3 regions of the Micromonospora sp. NPDC047557 genome follow, and region 1 is predicted to be linked to each of the others. Evidence: riboswitches for the same ligand, from Rfam matches in the RefSeq annotation. Region 1 holds a riboswitch; each other region holds the start of a gene.
What was found. Region 1 has a riboswitch for cobalamin ahead of cobN (cobaltochelatase subunit CobN). Riboswitches for the same ligand answer to the same signal wherever they lie in the genome.
Positions count from the first base shown of each region.

Region 1 (7,618 bases):
AGAGGTCGAGGTCGGCGAAGCTGTCCTTCACCGACGCGCCGGGCCCGACGTCGATCCGCGCCAGCAGCGCCTCGGGGTCGACGCCGGGGCGCAGGGCGACCGCGTCCGGATACCAGGGTGGCGAGCGGCGGGGCACCGACCACGCCTCGGCGTCGATCCGGCCGGCCAGCCCGTGACTGGCGCACACGGCGTCGCACCATTGCGCGTTGTTGTGCGCCGCCGCCTCCCGCACGTCCTTCGACACGCCCGGCAGCCTACGAGGTCAGGACCCGGTGAGGACGACGAGTCGCTGCGTCGCGCGGGTCATCGCGACGTACCTGTCGACCGCCCCCTGGATGCCCTCGCCGAACGTCTCCGGGTTGACGAGGACGACCAGGTCGAACTCGAGCCCCTTGGACAGTTCCGGGCTCAGCGACCGGACGCGATTCGTCGCTGGCCGGAAGGTGGGCTCGCCGATGACGCAGGCGATCCCGTCGGCGTGCTCCGCGAGCCAGCCGTCGACGATCGCGTCCCGCTCGCGCACCGATCCGTGGGTCACCGGAATCCCGTTGCCACGGATCGAGGTCGGCACGTTCGCGTCCGGGAGCACGGCCCGGATGACCGGCTCGGCCTGTGCCATGACCTCGCGCGGCGTCCGGTAGTTGATGCTCAGCGAGGTCAGGGTGACCCGGTCGAGGCCGATGCGCCTCAGTCGTTCCGGCCACGACTCGGTGAACCCGTGCCGGGCCTGGGCGCGGTCCCCGACGATGGTGAAGCTGCGCGACGGGCAGCGCGACAGCAGCATCTGCCACTGCGCGTCGGTCAGCTCCTGCGCCTCGTCCACGACGATGTGCGCGAACGGGCCGGCCAGCAGATCCGCATCGGCGCTGGGGAGTACGGCCTCGTCGACAAGCGCGTCCTGCAGGTCCAGTTGGCGCAGGCTGGACAGCACACCCTCACCGTCGTCGTAGGCGTGGGCCTCGATCAGCTCGTCGACGACAGTCGCCATGCGCGCGCGTTCGGCGGCGATGGTGGCCTCGTGGCGGCGGGTACGCCGGGACGCCTCCGGGTCGCCGAGCCGTTGCCGTGCCGCGTCCAGCAGCGGCAGGTCGGACACCGTCCAGGCGCGGGCGTCGACGCGCTGGAGCCGGCGGATGTCCTCGGGGTCGAGCCAGGGGGCGCACCGGCGCAGATAGGCGGGCACCGACCACAGGTCGGCGACGATGTCGGTCGCCTCGAGCAGCGGCCAGGCGCGGTTGAACGCCGTGCGCAGGTCCCGGTTGCGCAGCAGCGATCCGCGTACCAGGTCGTCCGACTCGTCGCCGTCGTACCTCCCGAGCAGGATCGCCAGCAGCTCCTCCCAGATCTCGTCCCGCGCCTCGTTGTGCGGGGTGCCGGGTCCGGGCGCCTCGAACGCCTGGGCCCAGTCGTCCGCGCTCAGCCGCACGTCGGTGTCGCCGGCCGTGACCGTCATCGCCGTGGTCGGCGGCTCCTCGTAGAACCGCACGGCCGCCTCGATCGCCCGGACCAGATCCGCGGAGGACTTCAGGCGGGCCACGGCCGGGTCGGCCTCGACCGTCGCCGCGGCGCCCTGGGGTACGAGGTCGCGCAGGGTGCAGGTCTGCACGTCCTCCTCGCCGAGGCTGGGCAGGACGTCGGCGACGTACGCCAGGTAGGGCTCGTGCGGGCCGACGAACAACACCCCGCCGCGGCGGTGACCGAGGCGGGGGTCGGAGTAGAGCAGGTACGCGGTGCGGTGCAGGGCCACCACGGTCTTGCCCGTGCCCGGACCGCCGTCGACGACGAGAGCGCCGCGCGATCCGGCCCGGATGATGGCGTCCTGGTCGGCCTGGATGGTGCCGAGCACGTCGCGCATCCGGGCCGACCGGTTGCCGCCGAGGCTGGCGATGAACGCGGACTGGTTGTCCAGCGCCGCGTGCCCCTCGAACCCGTCCGCTGTGAACACCTCGTCCCAGTAGTCGCTGATCCGGCCGAGCGTCCAGCGGTACCGACGCCGGCTCGCCAGGCCCATCGGGTTGGCGTGGGTCGCCCCGAAGAACGGCTCGGCCGCGGGGGAGCGCCAGTCGAGCAGCAGCCGCCGACCGTTGCCGTCGGTGAGGCCGAAGCGTCCGATGTAGACCGGCTCGGGGTCGTCCGCGCTGACGATGCGCCCGAGGCACAGGTCCAGACCGAAGCGACGCAGGGCGCGCAGGCGGCCGGTCAACCGGCGGATCTCCTCGTCCCGGGCGACCGCCTGGCGGCCCTTGCCGGCGGGTGCCCGGCGCTCGACGTCGAGGCGGTCGGACAGGTCGGCGATCGACCGCTCCAGGCTCGCCGCGATGACGGCGAAGTGCTGCTCGTCACGGGCGATCAGCGCCGGGTCGGCCTTGGCGGCGAGGTTGTCGGGAAGGTCGAACGCGCTGGCCGCCGCCGACGAGTTGTGCATGTATTGGCTCCCGTTTCCGCAGGTCCTGGCCTTGGACGGGCAATTCTGCGGTACACCGGGGGCCTTGCCGCAAGTCCCCCCATGCGGTATATGTTGAATATGGCGGGGAGTGTTGTCCCCCGCTTTCAGGGCTTCCGTTCGGTACGCCCGCTCCAGCGGTTCCGTCCGCGCTCCGCCGAGTCAGATTTCTCCCACCTGGCGTGCAGCGTATTGCCAGGAATCGGTGCTGAACTGGAGTGGCGTCCGAGGAGAGGGGCTGGGCATGGGCTGGTTCAACCGGCGGTCACGGGGCACCGAGGCGACCCCGACGAAGCTGGACCGCGAGGCCACCCGGGACGATCTCGCCGCGCTGGAGTCGTTCGTCGCCAGCCGGCGGGGAGTGGAGTTCTACCTGGAGCCGGAGACCACCGCCACCGACACCACAGTGGTGGCGATCGCCCACGACGGCGAATGGATCCGCCGCCGCACCGGCACACCCCGCGCGGCGGGCGCCATCGCCCGCAAGCACGCGGTGCCGCTGTACGAGGCGGCCCGCACCGGCTACCCCGAGCGGATGCGGGTGTGGAATCGGGCACACCCGGAGCGCCACGCCCGCTGAGACTCCTCAGCCCAGAAGCCACCACCGCCGGGCCAGCGGCGCGAGCCAGAGTGCTCTGCCGATCCTTTGCTCTGCTTACCCATAAGCGCCAGTGACGCTCCCTTCTCGTTGCGTATAGGGAAGCAGAGCAGAGGATGTCGGGCATTGATCCGGGGCATCGAGGTCAGGTGATCGGCTGTCGCGTCGACAGTTGAGGCTCGGTGACGCACGCCCGCTCGGCGGGCCGGAGCGGCGTTGACCCGCAGCGCAGGGGTGTGGCAGCATTCGCGGCCTGACGGCAGTGAAGGAAGTCGGTGCGAATCCGACGCGGTCCCGCCACTGTCACCGGGGAGCGATCCCCCCTCGTGAGTCACGACCGTGTGTCTGCGGTTGGAAGGCCGGGGGAGAGCATCGATCCGGAAGCCAGGATACTTCGGCCGTCGGGACGTACCCCAGGGCGTGGACACCCGAGGAGGACCCGATGACGCTTGGCGTCTCCATCATCGACGGCTGCTGCCGTCTTGCGCACCGCGGCCGTGCCGCCGCCGCGATCGGCATCGACTCCGTTCACCGCTGAGTTCCGGACCGCGCCGCCCGTCGCTCCCGGCCGCAGGCCGCTGAGCCGGCCGGATCGCGGTTTTCGCTGAACCCTGCGCCCATCACACGTCGTCTGGTCGCTCTCGCGAGCGTGCCGACGTTACCGTCCGGAGCCTGCCGTGCGCGTTCTGCTGCTCTCCACCGCCGACACCGACCTGCTGGCCGCCCGCGCCAGCGACGCCGACTACCGGCTCGCCAACCCGGCGCGGGTGGCGGCCGACGAGGTGCCCGCCCTGCTCGACGGGGTCGACCTCGCCGTCGTACGTCTGCTCGGGGGTCGGCAGGCGTGGCCGGACGGCCTCGCCGCGGTGCTCGCCACCGGCGTGCCGACGGTCGTGCTCGGCGGTGAGGCGGTGCCCGACGCGGAGCTGATGGCAATCTCCACGGTGCCGTCCGGAGTGGTCACCCAGGCGCTGGCGTACCTGGTGGAGGGCGGGCCGGACAACCTCGGGCACCTGGCCCGGTTCCTCAGCGACACGGTGCTGCTCACCGGCGAGGGGTTCGCCCCGCCCGCGCCCACCCCGGCGTACGGCGTGCACGGCGACCACCCGACCGACCCGCAGCGTCCCACCGTGGGGATCGTCTTCTACCGGGCGCACGCCCTCGCCGGCAACACCGCCTTCGTCGACGTCCTGGCCGAGGCCGTGCGGGAGGCCGGGGGCAACCCGCTGCCGATCTTCTGTGGCTCGCTGCGCGGCCTGACCACGGGCGCGGGCCCGCTCGGGCTGTTCGCCCGCTGTGACGCGCTGCTGGTCACCGTGCTCGCGGCCGGCGGCGCGGTCGCCGCCGACGCGTCCTCCGGCGGCGACGAGGACGCGTGGGACGTCGGCGCGCTCGCCGCCCTGGACGTGCCCGTCATTCAGGCGCTCTGCCTGACCAGCACCAGGGAGCAGTGGGCCGGCAGCGACGCTGGGCTGTCCCCGTTGGACGCGGCGATGCAGGTGGCCATCCCCGAGTTCGACGGCCGGATCGTCACCGTGCCGTTCTCGTTCAAGCGGATCGACGCGGACGGCCTCTCGGTCTACGCGGCCGACCCCGAGCGGGCCGCCCGGGTGGCCGGCATCGCGGTACGACACGCCCGGCTGCGGTACGTGCCCAACGCCGACAAGCGGGTCGCCGTGGTGCTCAGCTCGTACCCCACCAAGCACTCCCGGGTCGGCAACGCCGTCGGGCTGGACACCCCCGTCTCGGCGGTCCGGCTGCTCGCCGCACTGGCCGAGGCCGGCTACGACCTGGGGGACGCGCCGCCGCCCGACGACGGCGACGCGCTGATCCACGCCCTGATCGCCGCCGGTGGTCACGACGTGGAGTGGCTCACCCCGGAGCAGTTGGCCGCCGCCGAGGCCCGGGTGCCCGGCGAGACCTACCGGCGATGGTTCGACCAGGTACCGGCCGAGCTGCGCGAGCGGATGCGGGAGCACTGGGGTGAGCCGCCCGGCGAGCTCTACACCGACGGCGGGGACCTCGTGCTCGCGGGGCTGCGCTTCGGCAACGTCGTGCTGCTGATCCAGCCGCCGCGCGGCTTCGGGGAGAACCCGATCGCCATCTACCACGACCCGGACCTGCCGCCGAGCCACCACTACCTGGCCGCGTACCGCTGGCTGGCCGCGCCCGTCGCGGACGGCGGCTTCGGCGCGGACGCCGTGGTGCACCTGGGCAAGCACGGGACCCTGGAGTGGCTGCCCGGCAAGGGCCTCGGCCTGGCCGCCGACTGCGCGCCCGACGCGGTCCTCGGTGATCTGCCGCTGGTCTACCCGTTCATCGTCAACGACCCCGGCGAGGGCACCCAGGCCAAGCGGCGGGCGCACGCCGTGGTGATCGACCACCTGGTGCCGCCGATGGCCCGCGCCGAGACCTACGGCGACCTGGCCAAGCTGGAGCAACTGCTCGACGAGTACGCGACCGTGCAGGCCCTCGACCCGGCCAAGGTGCCCACCGTGCGGGCGCAGATCTGGGACCTGGTGCGCGCCGCCGAACTGCACCACGACCTGCACGCCGAGGCGATGCCCGACGCCGACGACTTCGACGACTTCGTGCTGCACCTCGACGGGTACCTCTGCGAGGTCAAGGACGTGCAGATCCGCGACGGGCTGCACATCCTCGCCGACGCGCCGACCGGTGAACCACGGGTCAACCTGGTGCTCGCCGTGCTGCGCGCCCCGCAGATCTGGGGCGGCAACCACGCCCTGCCCGGCCTGCGGCAGGCCCTCGCCGCCGCGTACGGCCTCGACGAGCAGGACCTGCTCGCGTCGCCGGGACAGCGCCTGAGCGTGCCGGCGGCGCTGACCGACATCGTGGACGGGCCGGCCGGCACCGCCGCCGACGCCGTCGACCTCATCGAGGCGCTCGCCCGGAGGCTGGTCATCGGGATGGAGACGCTCGGCTGGGACGTCGACGCCGTCGACGCGGTGGTCGTGGAGGTGACCGGGCAACCGATCCCGGACCTCGTCGCGGTGCTGCGCTTCGCGGCCACCGAACTGGTGCCCCGGCTCGCGCGCACCACCGACGAACTGACCCACACCCTCGGGGCGCTGGACGGGCGGTTCGTGCCGCCCGGACCGTCCGGTTCACCCACCCGGGGCCTGGTCAACGTGCTGCCCACCGGCCGCAACTTCTACTCCGTCGACCCGAAGGCCATCCCCAGCCGCAACGCCTGGGACGTCGGGGTGGCCCTCGCGGACTCGCTGCTGGCCCGGCACCTCGCCGACACCGGCACGTACCCCCGCTCGGTCGGGTTGACCGTGTGGGGCACCAGTGCCATGCGCACGCAGGGCGACGACATCGCCGAGGTGCTCGCGCTGCTGGGCTGCCGCCCGGTCTGGGACGACCGGTCCCGGCGGGTCACCGGCATCGAGGTGGTGCCGACCGCCGAGCTGGGCCGGCCCCGCGTCGACGTGACCGTGCGCATCTCCGGCTTCTTCCGCGACGCGTTCCCGCACGTCGTGGCGCTGCTCGACGACGCCGTACGGCGGGTCGCCGCGCTGAACGAGCCGGACGAGGAGAACTACGTGCGGGCGCACGTCGCCGCCGACCTCGCCGAGCACGGCGACGAGCGGCGGGCCACCGCCCGGATCTTCGGCTCCAAGCCCGGGGCGTACGGCGCGGGCCTGCTGCCGCTGATCGACGCGCGGACCTGGCGCAGCGACGCCGACCTGGCCGAGGTGTACGCGGTGTGGGGCGGCTACGCGTACGGCCGGGGCCTGGACGGGCGGGAGGCGCGCGCCGACATGGAACGCTCCTTCGCGCGGATCGCGGTGGCGGTGAAGAACCAGGACACCCGCGAGCACGACATCGTCGACTCGGACGACTACTTCCAGTACCACGGCGGGATGGTGGCGATGGTCCGTCACCTCACCGGCACGTCGCCGGCGGCGTACGTGGGTGACTCGGCGATGCCGCACGACGTGCGCACCCGCACGCTGGGCGAGGAGACCCGGCGGGTGTTCCGGGCCCGGGTGGTCAACCCGAAGTGGATCGCGGCGATGCGCCGGCACGGCTACAAGGGCGCGTTCGAGCTGGCGGCCACCGTGGACTACCTGTTCGGCTACGACGCCACCGCCGGCGTGGTCGACGACTGGATGTACGAGCACCTGGCCGCCGCGTACCTCTTCGACGACACCACCCGGGAGTTCCTGGAGCAGTCCAACCCGTGGGCGCTGCGCGGCATCACCGAGCGGCTGCTGGAGGCCGCCGACCGGGGGCTGTGGGCCAAACCCGAGCCGGCCACCCTGGACCGACTCCGTGACACGTACCTGGCCAGCGAGGGCGATCTGGAGGACCGGGTGTGAGCGCGAGGAGTGAGCCGGTTTTGCGAGCCCCGCAGTCGCGAACGAAAGAAGGCGCAGTGACGATCTACCCGTTCAGCGCGGTGCTCGGCATGGCCGACATGCGGTTGGCGCTGCTGCTCAACGCCGTCTCCCCGGCGATCGGCGGGGTCCTCGTGCGCGGCGAGAAGGGCACCGCCAAGTCCACCGCCGTGCGCGCCCTCGCCGCGTTGCTGCCCCCGGTCCGTCGGGTCG
Region 1 is NZ_JBIDDK010000006.1:161,604-169,221, reverse strand. Features, by position in the region: gene ACGGAQ_RS17120 (hypothetical protein) at 1-244, opposite strand, end outside; gene helR (RNA polymerase recycling motor ATPase HelR) at 263-2,425, opposite strand; gene ACGGAQ_RS17110 (hypothetical protein) at 2,688-3,023, shown strand; cobalamin riboswitch at 3,307-3,436, shown strand; gene cobN (cobaltochelatase subunit CobN) at 3,719-7,387, shown strand; gene ACGGAQ_RS17100 (VWA domain-containing protein) at 7,384-7,618, shown strand, end outside.

Region 2 (7,618 bases), on a different contig from region 1:
GACACGCTGTCGAGCAGCACCGCCACCTTCACCGTCACCGTCCGGCGTGCCGGGCCGCAGCAGACGCTCGCGGTGTCCGGGCCTCAGCCGGTCGTCGCCGGTGACGCGGTCACGGTCGACGGCAGCGGCTTCGCCGCCGGCGAGCGGGTGACGGTGGTTCTGGCCGCCGGCACGACGCGGAGCGTGACGGTCTCGGCGTCCGCGACGGGCACGGTCCGCGCCTCCGTCGCGACGTCGGGGGACACGGCACCGGGCCGGTACGCCGTCAGCGCCACCGGCGCGTCCTCGGGTACGCCGGCGACGGCCACCGTCCAGGTGACCGCGCGCCCGGCGGGCCCGGCGTACCAGCCGCGCGTGTCGCTGCCCACGACGTCCGGACCGCGCGGCGCGTCGATCACGGTCGACGGCTCCGGGTTCGCGCCGAACGAGGCGATCACGGTCAGCGTCGGCGACGGTCGTGCGGTCGGCACGGTGCGCGCGAACGGCGACGGCGTGGTCTCCGGCGCGACCGTCAACGTTCCGGATTCGGCGCAGCCGGGCGTGACCAGTGTGATGCTGTCCGGCGCCACGTCGGCGACGGCCGTGTCCCGACCGTTCACGGTCACCGGCGCGAAGTAGGCCGGGAACAACACAGTCGGGCGGGCCGTGCTTCACGGCCCGCCCGACACCCGTTCTGGGCCCGCCCGATCTCGACCCCGAGACCCGCGCGCGTCACGCGTCGTGGTCGTGGATCGTGGGTCGCGCGTGGTGGCCGCGCGTCGTGCGTCGTCCCTCGCGCGTCGTGGTCGTACTCGTGCGTCGTGGTCGTGGTCGTGGGTCGCGCGTGGGTCGTGGGTCGTCGCGGTCGGGCGTCCTGGTCGCGCTTCGCGCTTCGCGCTTCGCGCGTTGAGGGGCGCGGGGCGCGGGTCGTGCGGCCGCCGGCCTTGCGTGGCCTTGTCGCTCCGCAGGACCGGAGAGGCCGTGTCGCCCGTGAGGCACATACCTCAGAGTCATATTTATACCTCTGAGGTATGTCGCTCACCGGTCCATACGCCTGCCGGCCGCCCCGACCCCGCCGCCGCCCGCTTCCCCGCCGCCGTCGGCTGGCGCCCGCGCGCCACCGACGTCCGCGATCCACCCGCCGGGGCCGGTACTGACGGTCAATGCCAGTGCCGGGCAGAGACCACCGATCCGATTCCGCCGGGCACGGGTCCGTCCATGCCGCCCCAAATCTGGGGCAGCTCTACAGGGTCCGTGGTCGACCCTCGTCACCCGCTCGCGGGTGCCGGGGGCGCGCTCAGGCGGAGCCGCCACCGTGGGCCCTGGCCGGTGAGCCGGACGATCGCCAACGGCTCGACGTCCAGTTGCCGGTACGTCGCCAGCGGCAGTCCCAGGGCGTGCACGACCGCGACCCGGATCACGAGCGGGTGGGTGACGGCCGTGACCCGCCGGCCGAGGCCGCGCTGTTCGTCCAGCCACCTGCCGACGCGCTCGCGCAGGGCGGCGACGGATTCGCCCCCGTGCGGCGCGGCGTCCGGGGTGGACAGCCACTCGCGCAGCGCGTCGGGCTGCCCGGCGCCGATCTCCTCCAGCGACCGGCCGGTCCAGTCGCCGTAGTCGCAGTCGGCCAGCGCCGGCTCCACGGCGGGCGCGAGGCCGAGGGCGTACGCGGTCTGGACGGCCGCCGCCGCGGGGCTGGACAGGCAGGCGTCGGCCTCGCCCGATGCTGCCCGCCGGCCCAGCACGGTGGGGGACAGGGCGAGGGCGGCGCCGCGGCCACCCTCGTCCAGTGCGTCGTTCCCGCCGAACCGGGCCCGCCGCAGGGCGTCGGTGTGACCGTGGGCGACCAGCCGCAGGCTGGTGGCGTTCACCCGGCCGGTCGTGCGTCGGTGACCGCGCGCTGCCGGTGCATCAGGGCGGCGAAGAGCAGGCCGATCCCGGTCCACAGCACCACCTGGGTGCCGAGGGAGGCGAGCCGGAAGCTCCACAGCAGCGTGGCGGGGAAGTCGCCCGGGACCTCCTGGAACGACGGCAGCACCACGTAGGCCACGCCGGTGACCAGCAGGAAACCGCCGACCGCCGCGGCGGCGCGCAGCCACACCGGCGCCTGCTCGCCGACCGACCGGTAGCCCAGCGAACCGGACCAGACCGCCACCAGGCCGAGGACCACCAGCAGCAGGTAGGTGACCGTGCGCTGGTTGATGGTGGCCGGGTCGCCGACGGCCGGAGGGTTCGGCGGGTACTTGAGGAACGGCACGATCACCGCGCCGAGCAGCGCGCCGCCGGCCAGCAGCAGGCCGGACCACCCGTCGTCAACCGTGCGCCGCCGCCGGTTCAGCAGGACGTACGCGGTGGCCAGCAGGCCACCCATCGCGGCGCCGAACAGGGCGGTGGCCAGGAACAGCCCGCCGCGCTGGCCGTTCCTGCTGACCAGAGCGTCCTCGTCGTGCTGGTGCCCCCCGGTGGCGGGTTCGGCGTGTGCCGCCTCCTCGAGGGCGATGGCCGCCTCGACGTGGGGTTCGCCGACGACGTAGGCGAACGTTCCGGCGAGCAGGCCGGCCACCAGGCCAGCGAGCAGCCCGCGCAGGAGAACCGTGACGAACGTGGGTGCGCTGCCGGTGCCGCTCAGTGGCACGGGACACCGAGCAGGTGCCGGCCGTCGTGCATCAGTTCGTGCAGGTACATCCCGCTGCGCGAGACCGCGCCCTGGTCGAAGGCGACGAGATAGGCCAGCAGGGTGAGTACGGCGACGGTGGCCAGGACCGTCCACAGGAGACGGGTCGGGGCAGCGGGGTGCACCAGCGGCTGGCTGGACGTGGAACTGGACATGCGCGCACGAACCTCCTCGGGGATGACGCGTCCCCATCGCAAGGCTGCGGACGACCGAGCGTCCTGGCTCGCGGGCCCCAAGGTCGGGGACCGCTCACAGTGGCGCGACCGCGCCGGATTCTCACCGGCTTCCCTCGCGTCGCCGCAGATAGTGGGTCGACCGTAGCGGTGCCGGTTCTCCTCGGTCAAGCCGACGGCGATGTCCGAACGCGACGCCGCCCGATGCTCGCGCGTCCGCCGTCGCCGACGGATCGACGACGGCCGTCAGCGACGACCGCGACACGCCCGAACCCGACATGTGGGGTGTGACAAAGCCGGCCGCCCCTATATATGGTGTCGACCGCAGCTGGTTCGGCCACTCATCCCAGGGTGGCCGAGGCAAGAGGGAACCCGGTGGAATTCCGGGACTGCCCCGCAGCGGTGAGTGGGAACGACCGCCGTCATCAGCACTGGGCCGCCACCTGGCCTGGGAAGCGACGGCCAGTAGGGGACCGGGTTAACCCCGGTCGTGCCCGCGAGTCCGAAGACCTGCCAGCGCGCCGCGTACCCGCATCCGGGTGGGCGGTGGTCCGAGGCCGCGTGGGACGGCCGACGCCTTTCGGATCCGCGCCCCCGGCGTGGCGTCCGTCGGTGTCGGTCTCCTCGTGCCGAAGGCCATCAGGTCCTCAAGCTCGCGAGGAGTGAGTGGTGACAGTTACCGAGGTAGCCGCGGCCGGCGGCGAGACGGCCCTCCGGGGTACGCCGACGCAGGTCCGCGAACGCGACGGCGCCAGCGAGCCGGTGGACGTGCGCAGGCTCGTCGCCGAGGTCGAGCGCTGGGCCGACGACCTGCCCGACGTCGATCCGCTGCGGGTGGCGACCCGCACGATCAGCGGCCTGTACGACGGCGCGACGACAGCCGAGCTGGACCGGCTGACCATCCAGACCGCAGCCGAGATGATCGGTACGGAGCCGCAGTACTCGCGCCTCGCCGCCCGGCTGCTGGCCAGCCACATCGACCGGGAGGTACGTCGACAGGGCGTCACCTCGTTCAGCGCGGCGATCCGGACCGGCCACGCGCAGGGGCTGATCGGAGACGAGACCGCCGCGTTCGTCGCCGCGCACGGCCGCACACTCGACGACGCCGTCGACGCCGACGGCGACCGCCGCTTCGAGTACTTCGGGCTGCGTACGGTCTACGACCGGTACCTGCTGCGCCACCCCACCACCCGGCTGGTGCTGGAGACCCCGCAGTACTGGCTGCTGCGGGTGGCCTGCGGCCTGTCCCGTACGCCGGACGAGGCGGTGGGCTTCTACCGGCTGATGTCCAGCCTGGCCTACCTGCCCAGCTCCCCGACGCTGTTCAACTCCGGCACCCGGCACACGCAGATGTCCTCGTGCTACCTCGTCGACTCGCCGCGCGACGAGTTGGACTCGATCTACCAGCGCTACGCCCAGGTCGCGAGCCTGTCCAAGTTCGCCGGTGGCATCGGCATCGCGTACTCCCGCGTCCGGTCCCGGGGCGCGCTGATCCGCGGCACAAACGGGCAGTCCAACGGGATCGTGCCGTGGCTGCGCACGTTGGACGCGAGCGTCGCCGCAGTCAACCAGGGTGGCCGGCGCAAGGGCGCGGCCTGCGTCTACCTGGAGCCGTGGCATCCGGACATCGAGGAGTTCCTGCAACTGCGGGACAACACCGGCGAGGACGCCCGGCGTACCCACAACCTGAACCTCGCCAACTGGATCCCGGACGAGTTCATGCGCCGGGTCGAGGCCGACGAGGTGTGGTCGCTGTTCGACCCGGACGAGGTTCCCGAGCTGCCCGACCTGTGGGGGGAGCGGTTCGACGCCGCGTACCGGGCGGCCGAGGCGCAGGGCCGCTACGTGCGGCAGGTGCCGGCGCGGGAGCTGTACGGGAAGATGATGCGCACCCTGGCCCAGACCGGCAACGGCTGGATGACCTTCAAGGACGCGGCCAACCGGCTGTGCAACCAGACGGCCGAGCCGGGCAACGTGGTGCACCTGTCCAACCTCTGCACCGAGATCATCGAGGTGTCCAGCGACGCCGAGACCGCGGTGTGCAACCTCGGCTCGGTGAACGTCGCCGCCCATCTGACCGGGAGCGGCATCGACTGGCCGCGACTGCGCGCCACGGTCCGGACGGCGGTGACGTTCCTCGACCGGGTCATCGACATCAACTACTACCCGACCTCGCAGGCGGCGGCGAGCAACCCCCGTTGGCGGCCGGTCGGGCTCGGACTGATGGGCCTGCAGGACGTGTTCTTCGCACTGCGGCTGCCGTTCGACTCGCCGGCCGCGCGGGAGTTGTCCACCCGGATCAGCGAGGAGCTGTACCTGACGGCGCTGGAGACCTCCGCCGACCTGGCGCGCCAGTTCGGCGCCCATCCGGCGTACGCCCAGACCCGGGCCGCGCGGGGCCAGCTCCAGCCCGACCTGTGGGGTGTCGAGGGTACGCAGACCGCGCGCTGGGCCGCGCTGCGCCAGCGGGTCGGGGAGTACGGGCTGCGCAACTCGCTGCTGGTGGCGGTCGCGCCGACCGCGACCATCGCCTCGATCGCCGGTTGTTACGAGTGCGTCGAGCCGCAGGTCTCCAACCTGTTCAAGCGCGAGACCCTGTCCGGGGAGTTCCTCCAGATCAACACGGCCCTGGTTCGCGAGCTGAAGGCGCGTGGCCTGTGGACCGAGCAGATCCGGTCGGCGATCCGGCGCGCGGAGGGGTCGGTGCAGGACGTCGCGGAACTCCCGGCCGACGTGCGGGAGCTGTTCCGCACCGCGTGGGAGCTGCCGCAGCGGGCGCTGATCGACCTGGCCGCCGCCCGCGCCCCGTTCATCGACCAGTCCCAGTCGCTGAACCTGTTCCTGGCCTCGCCTACCATCGGCAAGCTCTCCTCGATGTACCTGTACGCCTGGAAGACCGGGCTGAAGACCACCTACTACCTGCGCTCCCGTCCCGCCACGCGCATCCAGCAGGCCACCGTCACGCCCGCCGCCGTCGCCCTCGTCACGCCGTCGGCGAGCGACGCCGAGGCGCTGGCCTGCTCGCTGGAGAACCCCGAGTCGTGCGAGGCGTGCCAGTGACCGCTTCCGACACCACCGCCGACACCACCGCCGACACGAGGACCACGCACATGCTGCTCGACCCCGGGATGGATCTCACTCTCCGCCCGATGCGCTACCCGCACTTCTTCGACCGGTTCCGCGCCGCCATCCGCAACACCTGGACGGTCGAGGAGGTCGACCTGCACGCCGACCTCGCCGATCTGGACAGGTTGTCGCCGGCTGAGCGGCACCTGGTCAGCCGCCTCGTCGCGTTCTTCGCCACCGGCGACACGATCGTCGCCAACAACCTCGTGCTCAACCTGTACCAGCACGTCAACAGCCCGGAGGGCCGCCTCTACCTGTCGCGGCAGCTGTTCGAGGAGGCCGTGCACGTCCAGTTCTACCTCAACCTGCTCGACACGTACGTGCCCGACGAGACCGAGCGGTTCGCCGCCTTCGCCGCCATCGAAAACATCCCCTCGATCCGCCGCAAGGCCGAGTTCTGCTTCCGCTGGATCGACTCACTGGGGGAGTTGCGCGAGCTGCGGACCCGGGACGACCGGCGCGCGTTCCTGCTCAACCTGATCTGCTTCGCCGCCTGCATCGAGGGATTGTTCTTCTACGGCGCGTTCGCGTACGTCTACTTCCTGCGCTCCCGCGGCCTGCTGCACGGCCTGGCCTCCGGCACCAACTGGGTCTTCCGCGACGAGTCGATGCACATGGCGTTCGCGTTCGACGTGGTGGACACCGTACGTGCCGAGGAGCCCGACCTGTTCGACGACGATCTCGCCGACCAGGTTCGCCAGATGCTCACCGAGGCCGTCGAGTGCGAGGTCCAGTTCGCCGAGGACCTGGTGGGTCAGGGCGTGCCCGGCCTGACCCTGGCGGACATGCGGGAGTATCTCCAGCACGTCGCCGACCGCCGTCTCGTCCAGCTCGGGATCGCCCCGCACTACGGGTCCGCCAACCCGTTCGCCTTCATGGAGTTGCAGGACGTCCAGGAGCTGTCCAACTTCTTCGAGCGGCGGGTGTCGGCGTACCAGGTGGGGGTGACCGGGACGGTGGCCTTCGACGACGACTTCTAGGACCCCCACCCCACCCCCTCCCCACCCCGTCGACCAGGAATCTGCTGCTCCCCTATCGGCTTGTCAGGGGCAGCACATTCATGATCAACGTCGGCGGTGGGCGAGGTGGGGACGGGGTGGGGGTGTTCTTGGGGGTGGGGTGACCCTCAGGCGGGGGAGCAGGTCGGGGTGATGGTCGGCGGACTGCTGGTGGCGCTCGTGCTGAGGTAGCCCGCGGTGGTGGACGTTCCCGGCGCGAGCTGCCCGTTGTAGGCGGCGTTCGCGACGGTCACCTGGTTGCCTGTCTGGGTGAGGGTGCCGTTCCAGACCTGTGACACCGTCTGCCCACTGGGGAGGGTGAAGGTGACCCGCCACCCGTCGAGTGACGCGGCCCCGGAGTTGGTGACCGTCAGCCGTCCTTCGAATCCGCCCTGCCACGTGTTGACCACCGTGTTGGTCACCGCGCAGGACTGGCCACCCGGAACCGTCGGCGTCGGCGTCGGCGTGGGCGTCGGGGTCGGCGTCGCGGTGGGGGTCGGCGTCGGGGTGGGCGTCGGCGTCGCGGTGGGGGTCGGGGTGGGCGTCGTGGTGCCGCCGGCCTGGAACTGCCACCAGTTGAGGTTGAACAGGTTGCCGCTGCCGCCGGTGAAGCGCAGGTACAGGTCCTGGGTCCCGGTGGCGCCGCTGACCGGGCAGGAGACGGTCTG
Region 2 is NZ_JBIDDK010000009.1:135,873-143,490, forward strand. Features, by position in the region: gene ACGGAQ_RS21435 (GH92 family glycosyl hydrolase) at 1-618, shown strand, start outside; gene ACGGAQ_RS21440 (histidine phosphatase family protein) at 1,248-1,850, opposite strand; gene ACGGAQ_RS21445 (CbtA family protein) at 1,847-2,614, opposite strand; gene ACGGAQ_RS21450 (CbtB domain-containing protein) at 2,605-2,808, opposite strand; cobalamin riboswitch at 2,867-2,941, opposite strand; cobalamin riboswitch at 3,139-3,359, shown strand; gene ACGGAQ_RS21455 (ribonucleoside-diphosphate reductase subunit alpha) at 3,496-5,886, shown strand; gene ACGGAQ_RS21460 (ribonucleotide-diphosphate reductase subunit beta) at 5,937-6,932, shown strand; gene ACGGAQ_RS21465 (family 43 glycosylhydrolase) at 7,079-7,618, opposite strand, start outside.
Region 2: linked by a shared signal. The riboswitch ahead of ACGGAQ_RS21455 (ribonucleoside-diphosphate reductase subunit alpha) and the one ahead of cobN (cobaltochelatase subunit CobN) in region 1 are both predicted to bind cobalamin.

Region 3 (7,618 bases), on a different contig from region 1:
AGGTAACGGGTGCGCTGCGGGTGCAGGCCGAGGCTCCTCGCCTCGTCGTCGCCGACCGCGAGGACGTCCAGCTCGCGGCGGTGCAGCAGCACCACCACGGTGGTCAGGGCGGCGTACGGCAGCACCAGCAGCACGTCGTGCCAGCCAGCGGTGGCCAGCCGGCCGAGCAGCCAGGAGTAGACCGGCTGGATGCTGTCGGAGTGCCGCTGGAGCAGGTACGTCTGCCCGGCGGACAGGAACGCGGAGACCGCGACGCCGGCCAGGATCAGCATCGCCGGGGACCTGCTCCGCCCGCCGGCCGCGCCGAGCAGGTAGGTCATCGTCACGGCGAGCAGTGAGCCCGCGAACGCGGCCAGTGGGATGGTCAACGGCAGCCCGGAGATCGCGCCCTGCCGACCGACGCCGCCGAGGGCGATCACCGCGGTGACCGCGAGGCCCGCGCCGGCGGCCACGCCGAGCAGGTACGGGTCGGCCAGCGGATTGCGGAACACACCCTGGTAGCAGCCGCCGGCCAGGGCGAGCAGACCGCCGACGAGGAGGCCCAGCACGACCCGGGGCAGCCGCAGTTCGGTGACGATGGCGATTTCCCGCTCGGTCAGCCCGCTGTCGAGGTGCACCCCGGGGATCAGGTTGAGCAACTCGGCGGCGACGCTGCCCGGCGGCAGGCTGACCGGCCCGAGCGACACCCCGGCGAGGAGCGCGACGAGCACCGCGAGGACGCCGGCGACCAACCAGCGTTTGCGCACCCCGGCCGGCCGCGCCCCGGCAGAGGGCAGCCCATCAGACCGGGACCCCGCAGCTGGCAGCCCACCGGGCCGGGACGCGGAGGGCGTCCCGGCCGGCGGGGTGGCGGGGGTCGGGGTGACCACCGGTGGCGTCCCGGTCACCGACGGACGTCGGTCACGCGGGCACCTTGGCGACCGCGTCGATGATCACCCGGAGCAGGTCCACGATCCGCGGGCCCCAGCGGGAGGCGACATCGTCGTCCAGCGTGACCACCTGGTTGTTCTTCACGGCGGTGAGGCCGGCCCAGCCGCTGCGGGCCTTGACCGAGTCGCCGTTCTGCTGGCAGCACTTGGTGTCGGCCAGGAAGACGAAGTCCGGGTCGGCCTTGACGATGAACTCCTGGGAGAGCTGCGGGTAGCCGCCGCTCTTACCGCCCGCGTCGGCCGGGTCGGCGATGTTGACGAGGCCGACCTGGCTGTAGAGCGAGCCGATGAAGGTCTTGCTGGTCGCGCTGTACAGCTCCGGGCCCAGCTCGTGGTAGTAGGTGAGCTTCTCGGCACGCTGCGGCAGGTCCTTGACCAGCTTCGCGATGTCGTCCTTCATCCCGGTGGCGACGGCGGCGGCCTGGTCTGCGTGCCCGGTCAGGGTGCCCAGCTCGGTGATCTGCCGGTACGAGTCGTCAAGCGTCGTGGCGGCCGGGGTCACGTACACCGGGATCTTCAGCTTGCCGAGCTGGTCGACGATCTTGTTGATGTCGTTGGAGAGCACCACCAGGTCAGGGTTCTTGCCGGCGATCGCCTCGGCGTTGGGCTGGAAGCCGGACAGGTCGGTCTTGGGCGCGTCGGCCGGGTAGTTGGACTGGTCGTCGACCGCGCTCACCTGCGGGCCCGCGCCGATCGCGAAGAGCATCTCGGTGGCGGTGGCCGAGAGCGACACGATCTTCTCGGGACGCTTGTCGAGGGTGAGCGCGCCGACCGTCACCGGGTAGCTGGCGGCGGCGGTGCCCGCGCTCGGCTTGTCGTCGGTCTTCTCGGCGCAGGCGCCGAGGGCGAGCGCGGCGACCGCGAGGGTCGCGGCGAAAAGCCGAGGGGTACGTCTGGACATGGGGGCCTCCTGTCGGTCGAGGAGTGTGGTGCTTCGCCGACAGGACTCGTACGCCCGCCCACGAGGCGCCCTTCCTCGAGAGCGCGTGTCGCGACCCCTCCGCAGGCGACCTGGCTCGTCCCCGCCGTCGGGGCGGGGCATCACAGTTGCGGGACAGCGCCGGTTTCACACCGGCTTCGCTGCGGAGTGGTCGATAAGACGGTATCGCACCGCCAGGACGTGCCGGATCGATCAAGTGTTGATCAATACTCGTCGATCTGGATCGTGGTCACGGGGCGGCATATGTCCCGGATCGGGAGTCTCGGGAACGGGTGGTGGGGCCCCGCCGGGGGCGGAGCGGGGCCCCACCCGATCAGGAGGACGTGATGGTGACGTTGTCCACAGCCGCCTCCACCAGGCTGGCCCCGGAGGCGTCCGCCGCCTCGACGAGGATGCGGACCGACTGGCCGGCGTACGGGGTGAGGTTGAGGTTCGCCACCGCCCAGGTCCCGTTGCGGTTGGCGGCCGCGCCGGTCTGGGTGAGCAGGGCCGTGGTGCCGCCGTTGTGCACCACGCTCACCCGCAGGTAGTCGGCCGACGAGGCGTTCGACCCGTGCGCCAGGTACCAGGCCAGCGAGAGGGTCAGCGTGCCGGACGACGGCAGGGTCACCGCCGGGGACCGGGCGCTGGTCACGCCGCCGTCGACGTCGTAGTCACCCGCCGCCGAGCCGGCGAGCCGGCCGGTGACCAGGTCGTTGGATCCGGCGTACGGGGTGAGCTGCTTCGCGCCGGAGGACGTGGTGGCCTGGGCCGCGCCCACCTCGAACGCTCCGAGCGTCGCGGTGTCGGTGCCGGACGGGTTGATGGTCCAGCCGGTGGCGGTCTCGAAGGTGTCCGACCAGACAGTGGTGCCGCCACCGCCGCCGCAGTATTGCGCCTGCTTGCCGATGGCCCGGTACGGGCAGTCGGCGTACTCGCTGAGCATTAGCACGGCCTCGCGGTTGCGGGAGGTCTGCGCGGGGATGACCTCGTCGGGTGGGTAGAAACCGCCGCCGGAGGAGGAGCCGGGGTACATCTCGAAGGTGTACGCCCAGATGTTGTGGGTGGCCCACATCCAGTCGATGCTGGTGCCGTCGGCGATGTAGAGGTCGCTGGACTGCTCCGGCGTGTAGCTGTTGGTGGCCGCCATCTGCTGGCCGATGGTGGCGAAGGTGTTGTACTGGTCCGCGCTCATCCCGGACGGGTTGTTCGCGGTGGTGTAGCCGAAGGGCCAGAGCACGAGCTGCGAGTACGTGTGGAAGTCGATGTTCGCCTTGATCTGCTGGGCGCCACCGACGACGCGACTGTTGACGAAGTTGCGCAGCGCCTGCGTCTCGGGTGCGGAGAACGCGGACGGGCCACGGTAGGTCTCCGACGAGGTGGTGCCGGACGAGCCGCCGCAGCAGCCCCACTGGTAGGACCAGTTGCGGTTCAGGTCGGTGCCGACGTTTGACGAGCCGCTGTTGGGCTGGCGGTTCTTGCGCCAGGACCGGTACGACCCGGTGGCGATGTCGTACTCGCTGCCGTCCGGGTTGACCGTCGGCACGATCCAGATCTCCCGGCTGTTGACGATGTTGGTGATCCGGGAGTCGCTGCCGTAGCTGTCCGTGAAGAGGTTGAGCAGGTAGATCGCCATCTCGACGGTCAGGTGCTCGCGGGCGTGCTGCTGTGCGTTGAACAGGATCTCCGGCTCGTTCTCGTCGGTGCCGACGTTGTCGGAGATCTTCACGGCCATCAGGTCGCGGCCCTCGTACGACGTACCAATGCTGATCTTGCGGGCGATGGCCGGGTGGTCGGCGACGGCCTGGTTCACGACGGCGGTCAGTTCCGCGTAGTCGTGGTAGTTGGAGTCGGCGGGCGGGAACGCCAGCGTGCCCATCTCACCGGCGCCGCGTTCGGCGTTCGGTGGCGGGGCGAGCGGTTCCAGCCGGAAGCCGAGCTTGCCGATGGCGGCGGCCTCGCCGGCGGTGGCCGAGACGTGCAGGACGCCGTGTTCGGAGTAGTCGATGGCGGCGCCGGTGCGGGCCACCGCGTTGCGGTCGGCGAGGGTCCGGGGCCCGAGCACCCGGTAGCCGGCGGCGGCCGACTCTGCGGTGCGGTCCGGTGCCGGTTTCGCGGCGACCGGTCCGGCGGCGACGGTGACGATTCCCAGCCCGGTGACGACGGCGAGCACCAGGAGGCGACGGAGAGGGTGGGGTCTGCCCAGGGTCATGGACTACCTCCTCGGAGGGCGGGGTGTCCCGCTCGGTGAAGCACACTTCACCATCAGTCACATGGTCATATCAATATTGATCGTTGCCTGATGCATCCCAGGTTGACCATCGCTGCGGCAAAGATTTTCTGTAGTCGAACATCTGGCGAAACTTCCCTCCAAGCGGAACACTGACCAGCGACGATGCCCCCACTCGACACCGCGGAGCACCCATGGCCTCCTCCCGCCTGCACGCGGCCGCCCTCGCCGGCGTCAGCGCGCTCACCCTGCTCGCCACCGCAGCCCCCGCGACGGCGGCCCGGCCGCCGGCCCCCACCCACGACGAGCAGATCACCTTCCAGGACTGGTCCGGCCCCGCCGACTGGCACCGGGGCAGCCGGGACGGCACCCGCGTCGTGCCCGGCCCGCGAGCGGGCGTCACCCTGGCCCGCCCGGCCGGCACCATCGAGTACGCCGACCCGCACACCGGCACCACCCGCTCCTGGGAGTACGGCACCTGGACCTCGCCGGTGACCCAGATCGGCTTCGACGCGACCGAGCTGATCGCCTCCTGGAACGCCGAGACCCCCGCCGGCACCTGGATCCAGGTGGAGATGCAGGGCAGCTACACCAGCGGCGACCAGACCCCGTGGTACGTCATGGGCCGCTGGGCCTCCGGCGACACCGACATCAAGCGGACCAGCGTCAACAAGCAGGGTGACCCCTGGTCGACCATCTGGACGGACACCTTCAGCATCGACGACGCCGACGCCGGGGTGCTGCTGCGGTCGTACCAGCTGCGGCTGACCCTCTACCGGGCGCCGGGGCAGACCGCCGCGCCGGTGGTGCGGATGCTCGGCGCGATGAGTTCCACGGTGCCGGACCGGTTCACCGTGCCGCCGAGCGCCGGGCACATCGCCTGGGGTGTCGAGCTGCCGGTGCCGCGCTACTCGCAGAACGTCCACAAGGGGCACTACCCCGAGTACGACGGCGGCGGTGAGGCGTGGTGCTCGCCCACCTCCACCGAGATGGTCGTCGAGTACTGGGGGCGCAAGCCGTCGGAGGCCGACACCTCCTGGGTGGACCCGACCTACCCCGACCCGACGGTCAACCACGCCGCCCGGATGACCTACGACTACGCGTACGACGGCGCCGGCAACTGGCCGTTCAACACCGCGTACGCGGCCAGCTTCCCGGGACTGGAGGGGCGGGTCACCCGGCTGCACTCGCTGGACGAGCTGGAACGCTTCATCGCCGCCGGCATCCCCGTGGTGACCAGCCAGTCCTTCCTGGCCAGCGAGCTGGACGGGGCGAACTACGGCACCTCCGGGCACCTGTTCGTGGTGGTCGGCTTCACCGCTGACGGTGACGTCATCGTCAACGACCCCGCGTCGTCCAGCAACGACGTCGTGCGCAACGTCTACAAGCGGGCGCAGTTCGAGCAGATCTGGCTGCGAACCAAGCGCACCAACGCCAGCGGCGGAGTCTCCGGCGGCTCGGGCGGCATCGCGTACCTCATCAAGCCCACCGCGAAGCCCTGGCCCAAGGTCCCCGGCTCCACCAACTGGTAGGCCCAGCGGGGGTTGCGCTGGAACGGTGTTGATCAAGAGGTTTGCGTCACCGGAAGCCGTCCTGGTGACGCAACCTCTTGATCACGGCGGTGGGGCGGCGTTCCGGCCCTACGGCTTCCGCTCAGGCTCGTCGGGCTGGTCGTCGTCGCCGGCCAGGGCCGCGCGGAGGCGTTCCTTCTCGGTGCGGCGGCGCTCGGCGGCGGCGGCCATCTCCTCGGCCATCTCGTCGCGCCAGCCGCGCAACAGGAAGAAGGAGAGCGCGGCGGAGAAGACCAGCGCCAGCATCAGCTTCAGGAACACGTTCATGTCGACCAGCCAGAGACCCGCCAGCACGGCGACGAACAGCCCGATCCGGCCCAGCGTGTACTTGACCGCCGCGCTCACCTGCACCACTTCCGTTCTCTCCGTCAGCCGCCGGTGCCGGCGGAAGAGTCAACCTGGTCGGGGTCAGCCGGTCCGGCGGGCCAGCCAACGGACGCCGCGGAACCACACCAGCGCGTACGCCACGGTGAACGCCAGCGCCCCCAACGCGCCGGACAGCAACGCCGGGAACCCGGCAGCCAGCCCGGCGACCACCAGCCCCACGAGCACCGCGACCGCCAGCGCGACGAACGCCGCCACCACCCGGGCCGCGCCGAAATCCCAGGCCCGGAAGTCGTCCCAGAACAGCCAGGCCGGCAGGATCACGGCCAGCCATCCGTTGGTGTGGCCGAAGTCGCCAGCGCCGAACGAGGCGAACGCCCACTCGAACAGCACGAGCGCCAGCACGCCGATGACCAGGCCGGCCAGGCACACCCCGAGCAGGTCGCCCAGGGTACGCACGCGTCCCTCGGCGTCCCGCCGGGGAAACCCGCCCTGCTGCTCGGCTCCGCGCTGCTCGGTCATCGACTGCGAGGGTACGTGGTGCCTCAGGCCCAGACCTGCTGCGGCTCGGCGCGGCGCTCGGACAGCGACGGCGCCTTGTCGTACTCCCGGACCACGTTGTAGCGGGTGTCCCGCTCGACCGGCTGGAACCCGGCATCCCAGATCAGGTGCAGCAGGTCGTCGCGGTGCATGGTGTTCGGGGTGCCGTACGAGTCGGCGTCGTGGGTGATCTTGTATTCGACCACCGAGCCGTCCAGGTCGTCCACACCGAAGTTCAGCGAGAGCTGGGCCACCGAGAGACCGTGCATCACCCAGAAGTTCTTCAGGTGCGGCACGTTGTCGAAGAGCAGCCGGGACACGGCGAACGTCTTCAGCGACTCGGCAGGCGAGGCCATCGTGGTGCGCGCCTGGATCCGGTTACGGATCTTGCCGTCCGCCGAGTCCACGAAGTCGTGCTGGTAGCGCAGCGGGATGAAGACCGCGAAGCCGCCGGTCTCGTCCTGCAACTCGCGCAGCCGCAGCACGTGGTCGACGCGGTGCCGGGGCTCCTCGATGTGGCCGTAGAGCATCGTCGATGGGGTCTTCATACCCTTCGAGTGGGCCAGCCGGTGGATCCGCGACCAGTCCTCCCAGTGGCAGGCGTGGTCGACGATGTGCTGCCGGACCTCCCAGTCGAAGATCTCCGCGCCACCGCCGGTCAGCGACTCCAGGCCGGCGTCCATCAGCTCGTCGAGGATCTCGTCGGCGCTCAGGCCGCTGATCTTCTCGAACCACTGGACCTCGGTCGCTGTGAAGCACTTGAGCTTGACGTTCGGCAGCGCCGCCTTCAGCTCGCGTAGCACCTTCGGGTAGTAGCGCCACGGCAGCGTCGGGTGCAGGCCGTTGACGATGTGCAGCTCGGTGAGCTGCTCGTCCTCCATTTCCTTGGCCTTGCGGACCGCCTCGTCGATGCGCATCGTGTACGCGTCCTTCTCGCCCGGCTTGCGCTGGAACGAGCAGTACGCACACGACGCCGAGCACACGTTCGTGAGGTTGAGGTGACGGTTGACGTTGAACATCACCCGTTCGCCGTTGAGCTCGGTGCGCTTGTGGTGCGCCAGCCGCCCCAACCAGGTCAGGTCGTCGCTGTCGTAGAGGGCGATGC
Region 3 is NZ_JBIDDK010000001.1:1,115,667-1,123,284, forward strand. Features, by position in the region: gene ACGGAQ_RS05165 (FecCD family ABC transporter permease) at 1-806, opposite strand, end outside; gene ACGGAQ_RS05170 (ABC transporter substrate-binding protein) at 901-1,830, opposite strand; adenosylcobalamin (AdoCbl) riboswitch at 1,893-2,035, opposite strand; gene ACGGAQ_RS05175 (M14 family zinc carboxypeptidase) at 2,183-4,060, opposite strand; gene ACGGAQ_RS05180 (C39 family peptidase) at 4,273-5,610, shown strand; gene ACGGAQ_RS05185 (DUF4229 domain-containing protein) at 5,719-5,994, opposite strand; gene ACGGAQ_RS05190 (hypothetical protein) at 6,058-6,495, opposite strand; gene mqnE (aminofutalosine synthase MqnE) at 6,519-7,618, opposite strand, start outside.
Region 3: linked by a shared signal. The riboswitch ahead of ACGGAQ_RS05170 (ABC transporter substrate-binding protein) and the one ahead of cobN (cobaltochelatase subunit CobN) in region 1 are both predicted to bind cobalamin.